Regions from separate parts of the Microbacterium foliorum genome, predicted to be linked through region 3. Evidence: predicted binding sites of a transcription regulator. Region 3 holds the regulator's gene; each other region holds the start of a gene.
The links. The regulator LexA, encoded in region 3, represses DNA repair genes until DNA is damaged. The targets are predictions, from matches to a motif close to TCGAACANNTGTTCGA.

Region 1: a site for LexA is predicted at 1,119-1,134, ahead of DXT68_RS01295 (HNH endonuclease signature motif containing protein). Genes of this name have one in related genera too.
Region 2: a site for LexA is predicted at 955-970, ahead of recA (recombinase RecA). Genes of this name have one in related genera too.

Annotation. Positions count from the first base shown of each region.
Region 1 is NZ_CP031425.1:266,680-269,953, reverse strand. It holds gene DXT68_RS01295 (HNH endonuclease signature motif containing protein) at 1-1,087, opposite strand, end outside; gene DXT68_RS01290 (ArsR/SmtB family transcription factor) at 1,492-1,797, opposite strand; gene DXT68_RS01285 (MFS transporter) at 1,909-3,126, shown strand; gene DXT68_RS01280 (hypothetical protein) at 3,219-3,274, opposite strand, start outside.
Region 2 is NZ_CP031425.1:1,552,487-1,555,760, forward strand. It holds gene DXT68_RS07065 (CinA family protein) at 1-205, shown strand, start outside; gene DXT68_RS07070 (helix-turn-helix domain-containing protein) at 347-655, shown strand; gene DXT68_RS07075 (DUF3046 domain-containing protein) at 677-901, shown strand; gene recA (recombinase RecA) at 1,167-2,210, shown strand; gene DXT68_RS07090 (regulatory protein RecX) at 2,623-3,189, shown strand.
Region 3 is NZ_CP031425.1:2,357,676-2,360,949, reverse strand. It holds gene DXT68_RS11130 (S9 family peptidase) at 1-1,276, opposite strand, end outside; gene lexA (transcriptional repressor LexA) at 1,312-1,998, opposite strand; gene DXT68_RS11120 (LysM peptidoglycan-binding domain-containing protein) at 2,280-2,642, shown strand; gene DXT68_RS11115 (histidinol-phosphate transaminase) at 2,711-3,274, shown strand, end outside.

The DNA of each region.
Region 1 (3,274 bases), 1.5 Mb from region 3:
TCTCGACCAACGCGAGGCGTTGCGCTCGAGTGAAGAGCCGCTTCTCTCGTCCCCAGTCCAGGATCTCGCTGCCGCCGCCGAGAACGCACGGGATCACGCCGCCGTTCGCGGCCATCCTCCGCGCCGCGCCGACGCTGACCTTCTGGTCGAGACCGTCGATCGTGGCGCAGCCCGTGCCGGACTGCAGATCGTCGAGCGTGATACGCACGACCACCGTGGCGCCGGCGAGAGGCAAGCTCTCACCCTCGCATCCGAGTACGTGCGCACAGAAGAGTGCGAGAGCGTCGATCTGGAGCATCGGCACCGTGCGGCGGTCGACATAGGGAGCATCGGCATCGGGAGCATTCGCGTCGGGAGCATCCTTGCGGGCAGCGAAAGCCGCGGTGACGTACCCGCGAATCGCGGCGACGATCGGCGCCGCGGTCTCGATGTCGATTCGGGCGTCGAGATGCAGCATCCCGTCTCTCTCGAACATGGTCAGCGACCGACGACGTCGCATCTCTTCGCCCTTCGGCTCCAGTCCGTCGGGGTCCAGCCATGCATCGGCGCGAGTGACCAGCCTGCGGACATCGTCGAGCGAGAGCCCTGTCGCCTTGTCTGTCAGAATCCGCTCGGCCTCGGCGATGCGGTCGGTTCCCGCCGAGATCCGACAGCGCTCCAGCAGCGCGACGATCAGCCCGGCCGCCTGCACTCCCAGCCGACCGGCCGTGAGCGCCTCGCCGAGCGCGGGGTATCGAGCCGGCAGCCGAGAGCCCCGTAGATCGGTGCGCGAGGCGGTTGCCTCACCGACGGCGACGAGACGCGTCGCTTCGACGCGGGACACTCCCGTCGTCGCCGCGATCATCGTCTCCGCGGAACGGAATCCCTGCTGCTTCGCGAGCCCGCCGGCACCCAGCTCACTGCGCGACTCCTGAGAGATGACCGCAGCGACGTCCGCATGGACGGCATCGAGAAGCCGCCTCAGCTCACCTGTCGCGGAATGCACCGCGGTCAGACGGTCGCGGGACAGGTCCGCGGCATCGTCTGCGTCAGCCCACAGCCCATCGAGGCGGGACATCGCCTGATGGAGAGCGGACAACTTCGACATACCTCGATTTTACCGCGTCAGATGCCGAGTTTCGAAGTTATGTTCTAGTGGATTCCAAGGTGCCGGCATGCTCGTTGCGCCTACTCGCGCCGGCATGCCGCCACGCAGCACGCACATGCCCAAGCGTCACGCGTCACGCGTCACGCGTCACGCGGCGACGACGCCACCTCCGGCCACTCAAAGCGACGCCGCTACACGGCCGCGCATGCCGACTCAGCCGCACAGCCGCACAGCTCACCACAGCCCGCAGCCCACGTCGCGCAGCCCACCGCCCACGTCCCACAGCCCACCAAAGCCCACGGCCCACACACAGCCCACGGCTCACGCAACCCCATGCGCCAACCCCGGACCGGACCACCCTGGACCGGACCACCCCGGACCACCCCTGACTACCCCTGACCGGACTACCCCCGCAGCACCGATTCCAACAGTCCGGGGAACAGCGCCTCCAGGTCGTCGCGTCGCAGCGTCAGCATCCGCCGCCGACCGTGCGGCTCATTGCGGATCACCCCCGCTTCGCGGAGAACCTTCATGAAGTGCGACTTCGTCGACTTGGGGAGGTTCGGATCGGTGGCGTGGCAGGCGGCCATGTCGAGCGGTCCGTCGGCGAGCTGTCGGGTGATGGCCAGGCGCTCGGGGTCGCTGAGGGCGAAGAGCACGTCCGTGAGCTGAATCTCGGAGCGGTCCGGATGCGGGAGGTCGCCTGGCATGGTTCGAGAATAGTTGAACAATCGCGCGAGGGCGAGTACGCTCCGATAGTTCGATGATTGTCGAACTCAACGACGTCGCGTCCCAGACCCGACCCACCGCGCGGAGCACCCATGACCACCACGTCACCGACCGCCGCTGTCGAGCCGGCGGTCTCCGGCATCCGACGCCCCCGATTCGGCTTCGTCCTGGCGATCGTGACCCAGATCGCGATGATGATGGGGGCGAGCGCACCCTCGCCGTTCTATCCGGTGCTCGCGGCCGAGATCGGGTTCGACGCGATCGTCATCAGCGCCGTCTTCGCCGTGTACGCGGTCGCGCTGCTGCTCGCGCTGCTCTCAGCGGGCTCGCTGTCGGACCACGTCGGGCGGCGCCCCGTCGTGATCGGCGGTCTGCTGCTGCTCGCCGCCAGCATGGTCCTCTTCTGGCACGCCGATACGGTCGCCACCCTCGTACTCGCGCGCATCCTGCAGGGGGGCGCCAGCGGTGTGCTCATCGCCGCCCTCTCTGCCGCCGCCCTCGATCTCGCCCCCGGTGGGCGCTCTCGGGTCGCCGCCCTCTGGAACGCCCTCAGCCCCGGCATCGGACTCGCCCTCGGCGCGCTGCTCGCCGGCATCGCCCTCGATCTGACCGGGCAGCCGCTGCTCGACGTGTTCGCTCCGCTGACCCTGGCCTATCTCGTACTCGCGGCACTGTTCCTGCTCGCCCCCGAGACCGCACCGCTGCGTCCCGGCGCCTGGGGGTCGCTGCGCTTCCGACTGTCGGTGCCCGTCGCAATCCGCGCGGACTTCTGGCGCGGAGCCCCCGCGGTCATCGCGGGGTGGGCGACGGGCGGACTCTTCCTCTCTCTCGGCGCGAACATCGTGCGCGCCGAGCTCGGCGGAGAGGCCCATGTGTGGCAGGGCCTCGCCGTCGCGATGCTCGCCGGCGTCGGCGCGATCACCGCGTTCCTCCTGCGCACGCGCTCCCCGCGCACCTCGGTCGTCTTCGGCACGGCCGCGCTCGCGACCGGCACCGCTCTGTCGCTCGTGGCGCTGAGCCTGGCATCGCTGCCTTTCTACCTCGCCGCCACCGCGATCACGGGCATGGGCTTCGGCACCGCGTTCTCTGGGGTCGTCGCCTCGTTGGCTCCCCGCATCCCTGCCACCGACCGCGCTGACACCTTCGCCGTGATCTACGTACTGGCGTATCTCGCCTTCGGCGTTCCCGCGGTCATCGCGGGGATGCTGGTCGGACTGTTCGGCCTCGGCGTCGTGTGCGTCGGCTACGGGATCGTCGTGATCGCACTCGCCGTCATCGCCCTGGTGCTGCGACTGCGCCAGCCGGAGTGACGACCGCACCTCGCCAGCCGGAGTGACGACCGCACCTCGCCGCAGCGCGTGACGAGATCACCGCCCCCGCAGCGCGATGCCGGAACAGGACGCTACAGGTCGTATCGATCCTCGGGGACTCCGCCGAGGAGCGCGTGACGGGCCACCT
Region 2 (3,274 bases), 810 kb from region 3:
CGATGCCGATGTCGGTGTGTCGACCACTGGCATCGCCGGGCCGGACTCGCCTGACGGTCAGCCCGTCGGAACCGTGCACATCGCCGTCGTCACGCCCGAGGCACAGAGTGCAGAGTTCTTCGAGTTCTCGGGGGATCGGCCGCAGATCCGCGCCCTCACGGTCGACGCCGCACTCGCGCTGCTCCTGCGCATGGTCGGGGAATAGGAGAGAGCGATCGACGGTTATCTGGAATGTGCTCACACGGAAACCACAGCGTGCAAGGGTAGATTTTGTGAAGTTCAGTAGGACTAGACTGGCGATCTCATCGAGGCAGACCTCGATCGGACGACCTGGGAGGAGGTTCCGATGATTCTTGTACGACAGGAAATCGGCGATGTGCTGAGGGACTTCCGCCTGCAGAAGGGGCGCACGCTCCGGCAGGTTGCGAGCAAGGCTTCGGTGGCCCTCGGCTACCTCAGTGAGGTCGAGCGCGGTCAGAAGGAGGCCTCGAGCGAGATCCTCGCCTCGGTGGCCGACGCCCTCGATGTTCCGATCTCGATCATCATGCGCGAAGTGGGAGACCGGATCTCGGTTCTTGAGGGCATCCAGGTGTTCCCCGATGTCGTTCCCGACGACCTCGTCGCATCGGTCGAGCCCGAGCTCTCGCTGCACTGACTGCCTGATTCCCGGACTGGCATGCGCCGTAGCGAATTCCTCCGCGCCGTCGACGCCGAGTTCGGCGGCCGCGCGTCCTCCCTCGTCAGTGATCTCTCCCTGCGCCAGCTCTCGGGACGTACGGCAGGCGAGGCGCTCGAGGTCGGCATCCCGCCCCGAGACATCTGGTCGGCTCTCTGCATCGAGACCGATGTGCCCGTCGAGCGTCGCCACGGGGCCGGACGGCTCGAGCCGCGCAGTCGCTGACGCCTCCCGCCCGCTATTCGTTCGGTAAGACGCGCGGTGCGGTCGGCGTGTCGTCGAATATGTGTTCGAAATCGGCGTAGTGTTCTGCACAAGTGGTTCAGCGGAACTGTTCTCCCGGATTCTCGGTACCTACGGCGCAATGTCGGAGGTGCCTCGTACGGTGAGGAACAAGCCGAAGAGCCATACGCCTTGTCGGAGAGTTCCGCCCAGCCGGGAGGACCGCGACAGCCTACAGGCGGCACCATGCGAGCATTAGGAGCACGACATGCCATCACCCGCTGACCGCGAGAAGTCCCTCGAGACCGCACTCGCGCAGATCGATCGTCAGTTCGGAAAGGGCTCGGTCATGCGGCTGGGCAGCGACGAGCGCGCACCCGTCGCCGTCATCCCGACCGGCTCCATCGCCCTCGACGTCGCGCTCGGCGTCGGAGGACTGCCGCGTGGACGTATCGTCGAGATCTACGGCCCGGAGTCCTCCGGTAAGACGACGCTGACTCTGCACGCGATCGCCAACGCGCAGCGCGCCGGCGGCATCGCCGCCTTCATCGACGCCGAGCACGCGCTCGACCCGGACTACGCCGCCAAGCTCGGCGTCGACATCGACGCCCTCCTCGTCTCCCAGCCCGACACGGGTGAGCAGGCGCTCGAGATCGCAGACATGCTCGTCCGCTCGGGAGCCATCGACCTGATCGTCATCGACTCGGTCGCCGCCCTCGTGCCGCGTGCCGAGATCGAGGGCGAGATGGGCGACTCGCACGTCGGACTTCAGGCTCGCCTGATGTCGCAGGCGCTGCGAAAGCTCACCGGTGGTCTCAACCAGACGAACACCACGATGATCTTCATCAACCAGCTGCGTGAGAAGATCGGTGTGTTCTTCGGTTCGCCCGAGACCACCGCCGGTGGAAAGGCGCTCAAGTTCTACGCCTCCGTCCGCATGGACATCCGACGTATCGAGACGTTGAAAGACGGCACCGACGCAGTCGGAAACCGCACCAGGGTCAAGGTCGTCAAGAACAAGATGGCCCCGCCGTTCAAGCAGGCGGAGTTCGACATCCTGTACGGAGTCGGTATCTCTCGTGAGGGCAGCCTGATCGACTTCGGTGTCGAGCACGCGATCGTCAAGAAGTCCGGTTCGTGGTACACCTACGACGGCGATCAGCTCGGTCAGGGCAAGGAGAACGCCCGCACGTTCCTCCTCAAGAACCCTGACATCGCCCTGGCGATCGAGACGCAGATCAAGCAGAAGCTCGGCATCGGCGGAGCCTCCGAGACTCCCGCTGATGAGCTCGCCGAGCGTCGACCGGCGTGATCATCGACCCGCGTCAGCTCCGCACTCGGAGTGAGCGATGAATGATCACGGGGGCAAGCCGGAACAGCTCGCCCCCGTGATCCCGCTGTTCGGTCGTACGCCCCGTACGACTCCTCCCGACAGCAGGACCACCGATGCCGTCGCGGCTCCGGTGCCACAAGAGTCCGATCCGGCAGAAGATCAGGCACGGAGCGCAGGCGCCGGTGGCCGCTCTGACGCGACCGAAGACATCGGTACGTGGCGGTCGACATGGAGTGGCAGTTCAGCCGGTGCAGGTGCCGGTGCAGGTGCGGGTGCCGGTGCAGGTGCAGGTGCAGGTGCAGGTTCGACGACAGGATCGCGTGATCCGAGCGAGCGCCACCCGGCACGGGGAGGAGCGGCGAAGTCGGCTCCCAGACTGCGAGCGTTGCAGGTGGACGACGACGAGTCCTCAGGGGCCGATGTCTCGCCTGATGTCGATGCGCTGCGCGAGGCCGCGGAACAATTGCTTGTGCGCAAGCTCCGCTCGCGCTCCCTTTCCATCTCCGAATCGCGGATGGTGCTGAAGGGGTACGAGCAGGATCGGATCAGGCTCGAGACGGGTGTGATCGACGACATCATCGACGATTTCTGTCGGCGAGGATATCTCGACGACACCGTACTCGCCGAGCAGCTCGTCACCTCGGGAGTGGAGCGCAAGGGCCAGGGCCGAGTCGCGCTCTCGCGAGCTCTCTCGCAGCGTGGGCTGCCGCGCGACGTCATCGACGCGGCGCTCGACGAGCTTCCCGACGACGATGCGGACCGCGCTCTGGAGTTCGCGAGGACCAAGGCGCAGAGCCTGTCGCGCCTCGATGCCGACACCGCGTTGCGGCGACTGGTCGGTCAGCTCTCGAGGCGCGGGTACAACGGCTCTGTCGCCATGAACGCCGCGAAGACGGCACTGGCGGAGGCGTCGTTCCGCGGACCGCGGTCCGGCGTGCGTTTCGTGGATTCCGACTGACGGGTGCGGCACGCGTCGGACCACGCGGGCCGAGGTCACCGGGAGCACGGTTGGAGCGCGGGGTGTCCATCGGAGTGCGGGAAGC
Region 3 (3,274 bases):
CGAGCACGCCGATGCCGCGGCTCGTGTAGAACGCGATCGCAGAGGATGCGGCCCCCGTCACATGCGCGGTCGGTCCGCCGTGCACGAGCACGAGATACGGAGGCAGCTCGCCCTCGGGAGCCGTGGCCTCGGGGTGAGCGGGCGGGTAGGCGAAGGCGTGCACGGTGCCGTGAGCGCCGTCGACCACGATCTGAGATGCGGGCGGCATCCAGTCGCGATCGACCGGTCGGCCACCCGCGACCGTCGTCACGACACCGCTGTCCACATCGACGCACCAGACACCGGATGCGGCACGGGAGCTGTCGCCGGAGAGCAGCACACGCGAGCCGGAGACGTCATCGACGCTGACGTGGCCGTCGGCGGGGACGTCCAGCCGGCGCATCCGTCCATCGTGGTCAAGGGCGGCGACCTCGTCGCGGCCCTGTGTGCGTACGAGGACGATGCGGCCGTCCTCCAGCGGCCGATACCAGCGGTTGCCCAACACCCAGAGCCCATAGCCGGTGTCGGCGTCGTCCGTCGCCTCGCCGACGCCGACGGGCTCGCCCTCGGGGTCGAGGTGGTCGAGGCGCTGACGGTACAGGGCCCAGCGGCCGCTGGGGTCGTCGGAGAACAGGAGAGCGTCGTCGCCGTCCCACTCCGGCTGCAGTGCGGCCAGGGTCGGGAGAACGACGCGTCGGGTGCCGTCGGACACGATGAGAGACGCCTGCTGCCAGGGCATGCGCTGAGCGGACCATTCGACCCAGGCGATGCGCGTGCCGTCGGGGGAGAGAGCGGGATGCGCATAGAAAGACGGGCCCTCCGCGACGATCGAGAGTCTCGCGGAGTCCTCCGCGGCCGAGCCGTCCACCGGGATCTCGATGATCGCGCGCCGATGGGGTTCTGACGTCAGGTCCTCGCGCACGGCGAACAGCCGCCCCTGCTGCACGCGAAGGCCGCCGTGGGCGGGGCCAGGCGACGTGAGCGGTGTCGGGGCGTCGCCCGGACTCATCCGGTGCACACGCTGCGTGTCCGCGTCGACGAAGTACAGGGTCCCCGCGGCGTCGGCCGTCCACGCACCGCCGCCGTACTCATGAACGCGGGATCGGGTGCTCCACGGCGCCGGCAGGATCTCTGCGCCCGAGGTGCTGCGCACGGTGCGCCGACCACTCTCGGCCGGGACGCTCTCGCCCCACCAGATCTCGTCTCCCACGAACACGGCGCCGTCGAAACGCGGTGAGGATGCGGCTACGGATGACGGGGAGAAGGGCGATGGCCAGGTACCGAACGGCGACGACATGGAACGAGCCTACGGCGCGTCGGAGAAGACCGCCGTCACACGGCGCGGAGCACGGCGACGACCTTACCGAGCACGACCGACTCGTCGCCGAGGATCGGCTCGAAGGCGGAGTTGCGGGGCAGCAGCCACGTGTGGCCGTCGCGGCGGCGCAGGACCTTGACGGTGGCCTCGCCGTCGAGCATGGCGGCGACGATCTCGCCGTTCTCCGCGCTGTTCTGCGAGCGGATGACCACCCAGTCCCCGTCGCAGATCGCGGCGTCGATCATCGATTCGCCCGAGACCTTGAGCATGAACAGGTCGCCCTTGCCCACGAGCTGACGGGGGAGGGGGAAGATCTCCTCGACCTGCTGGTCTGCGGTGATCGGGACTCCCGCGGCGATGCGGCCGACGAGCGGCACCAGTGCGGCGTCGCCGACGGGGGTCGCGACGTCGTCCGGATTCTCGGTGCCCGAACCGGGGAGGTCGATGAGGACCTCCATGGCGCGCGTCTTGCCGGGATCGCGGCGGAGGTAGCCGCTGAGTTCGAGCTGGCCGAGCTGATGCGTGACGCTCGAGAGCGACTTCAGCCCCACCGCGTCTCCGATCTCGCGCATGCTCGGCGGGTAGCCGTAGCGGCTGATCGATGTCTGGATGACCTCGAGGATCGCCATCTGCTTCGGGCTCAGGCTCTTCCGGCGACGCGTGCGGGGGGCGTCGGACTCGGGGGCGGCGATGTCGCTCATGGTGCTCCTCAGGTGTGCGATCCGGCGTCTCAGTTCGAATGTCGGAGGCCCGTGGTGGGGTGTTGTTATCGAAACCGTATCCGAGAATCACCTCGATCTGGAAGATCTGTTCGAGCGTGTCGAGGGATTCGTGGCCCGGTTTTTCGAAGAACGCTTGACAGATGTTCGAATTCGAAGATAACTTCGGAACGTAGCTTCGCATTCACGGCTCCCGGCCGAGTCGCGAATGCGAACGCTACGCCACCTTCACCGCTCACGCGGTAGATGCAGAGGAGTACGACATGAGCACCATCACCTTCAGCAACGCAGCCATCGTCTCGCCCCGTGCGGCGACGAAGCTCCGGCTGACGGCACGTGGCCGCCGCGTCGTGCTCGCTCTGGCCGCAGTGCCCCTCGCGGCGGGCATCGGGTTCGCCGCGCTGAGCGGCGGCAGCGCCATGGCCTCGGGCGAGCAGGTCGCGACCGCATCTTTCGCCTCGGTCACGGTGATGCCGGGCGACACCCTCTGGTCGATCGCCGAGTCGGTGGCGCCCGGGGCAGACCCGCGCGAGGTCATCGGAGACATCACCCGCCTGAACGCCCTCCGCAGCGGCGCGCTGCAGATCGGCCAGGAGCTGGCGATCCCCGCACAGTACTCGGAGTGAATCGCGGCCGCACAGTCGACCGCTCATTCACCGTCACCTCGGAGTGAGGCGGTCGCGCGCGGCCTACCATGGGAAGGGTGACTGCATCACTCGACGACCTCCCGCTCCGTGACGACCTCCGAGGGCTCACGCCCTATGGTGCCCCGCAGGCTCCGCTGCCGGTGGCGCTGAACGTGAACGAGAACACGCATCCGGTGCCCGATGCGGTGGCGAGCGACATCCTCGACGACATCGCCGTGGCGCTCCGCGACGTCAATCGCTACCCGGATCGTGAGTTCACGACGCTTCGCGATGGCTTCGCGGACTACCTCGGCCACGGCCTGCAGGCTGAGCAGATCTGGGCGGGGAACGGATCGAACGAAGTGCTGCAGCACATCCTGCAGGCTTTCGGCGGTCCCGGTCGCACCGCATTCAGCTTCGCGCCGACCTACTCGATGTACCCGCTGATCGCGCAGGGGACCGGTGCACGCTGGGTCGCAGGCACCCGTCAGCCCGACTACACGATCACCCCCGAAGAAGCGGCAGCCCAGGTGGTCGACACCGATCCGGACGTGATCCTGCTCTGCTCACCGAACAACCCGACGGGTACCCCCCTCGGACTCAACGTGATCGAGGCCGTGTACGAGGTAGCA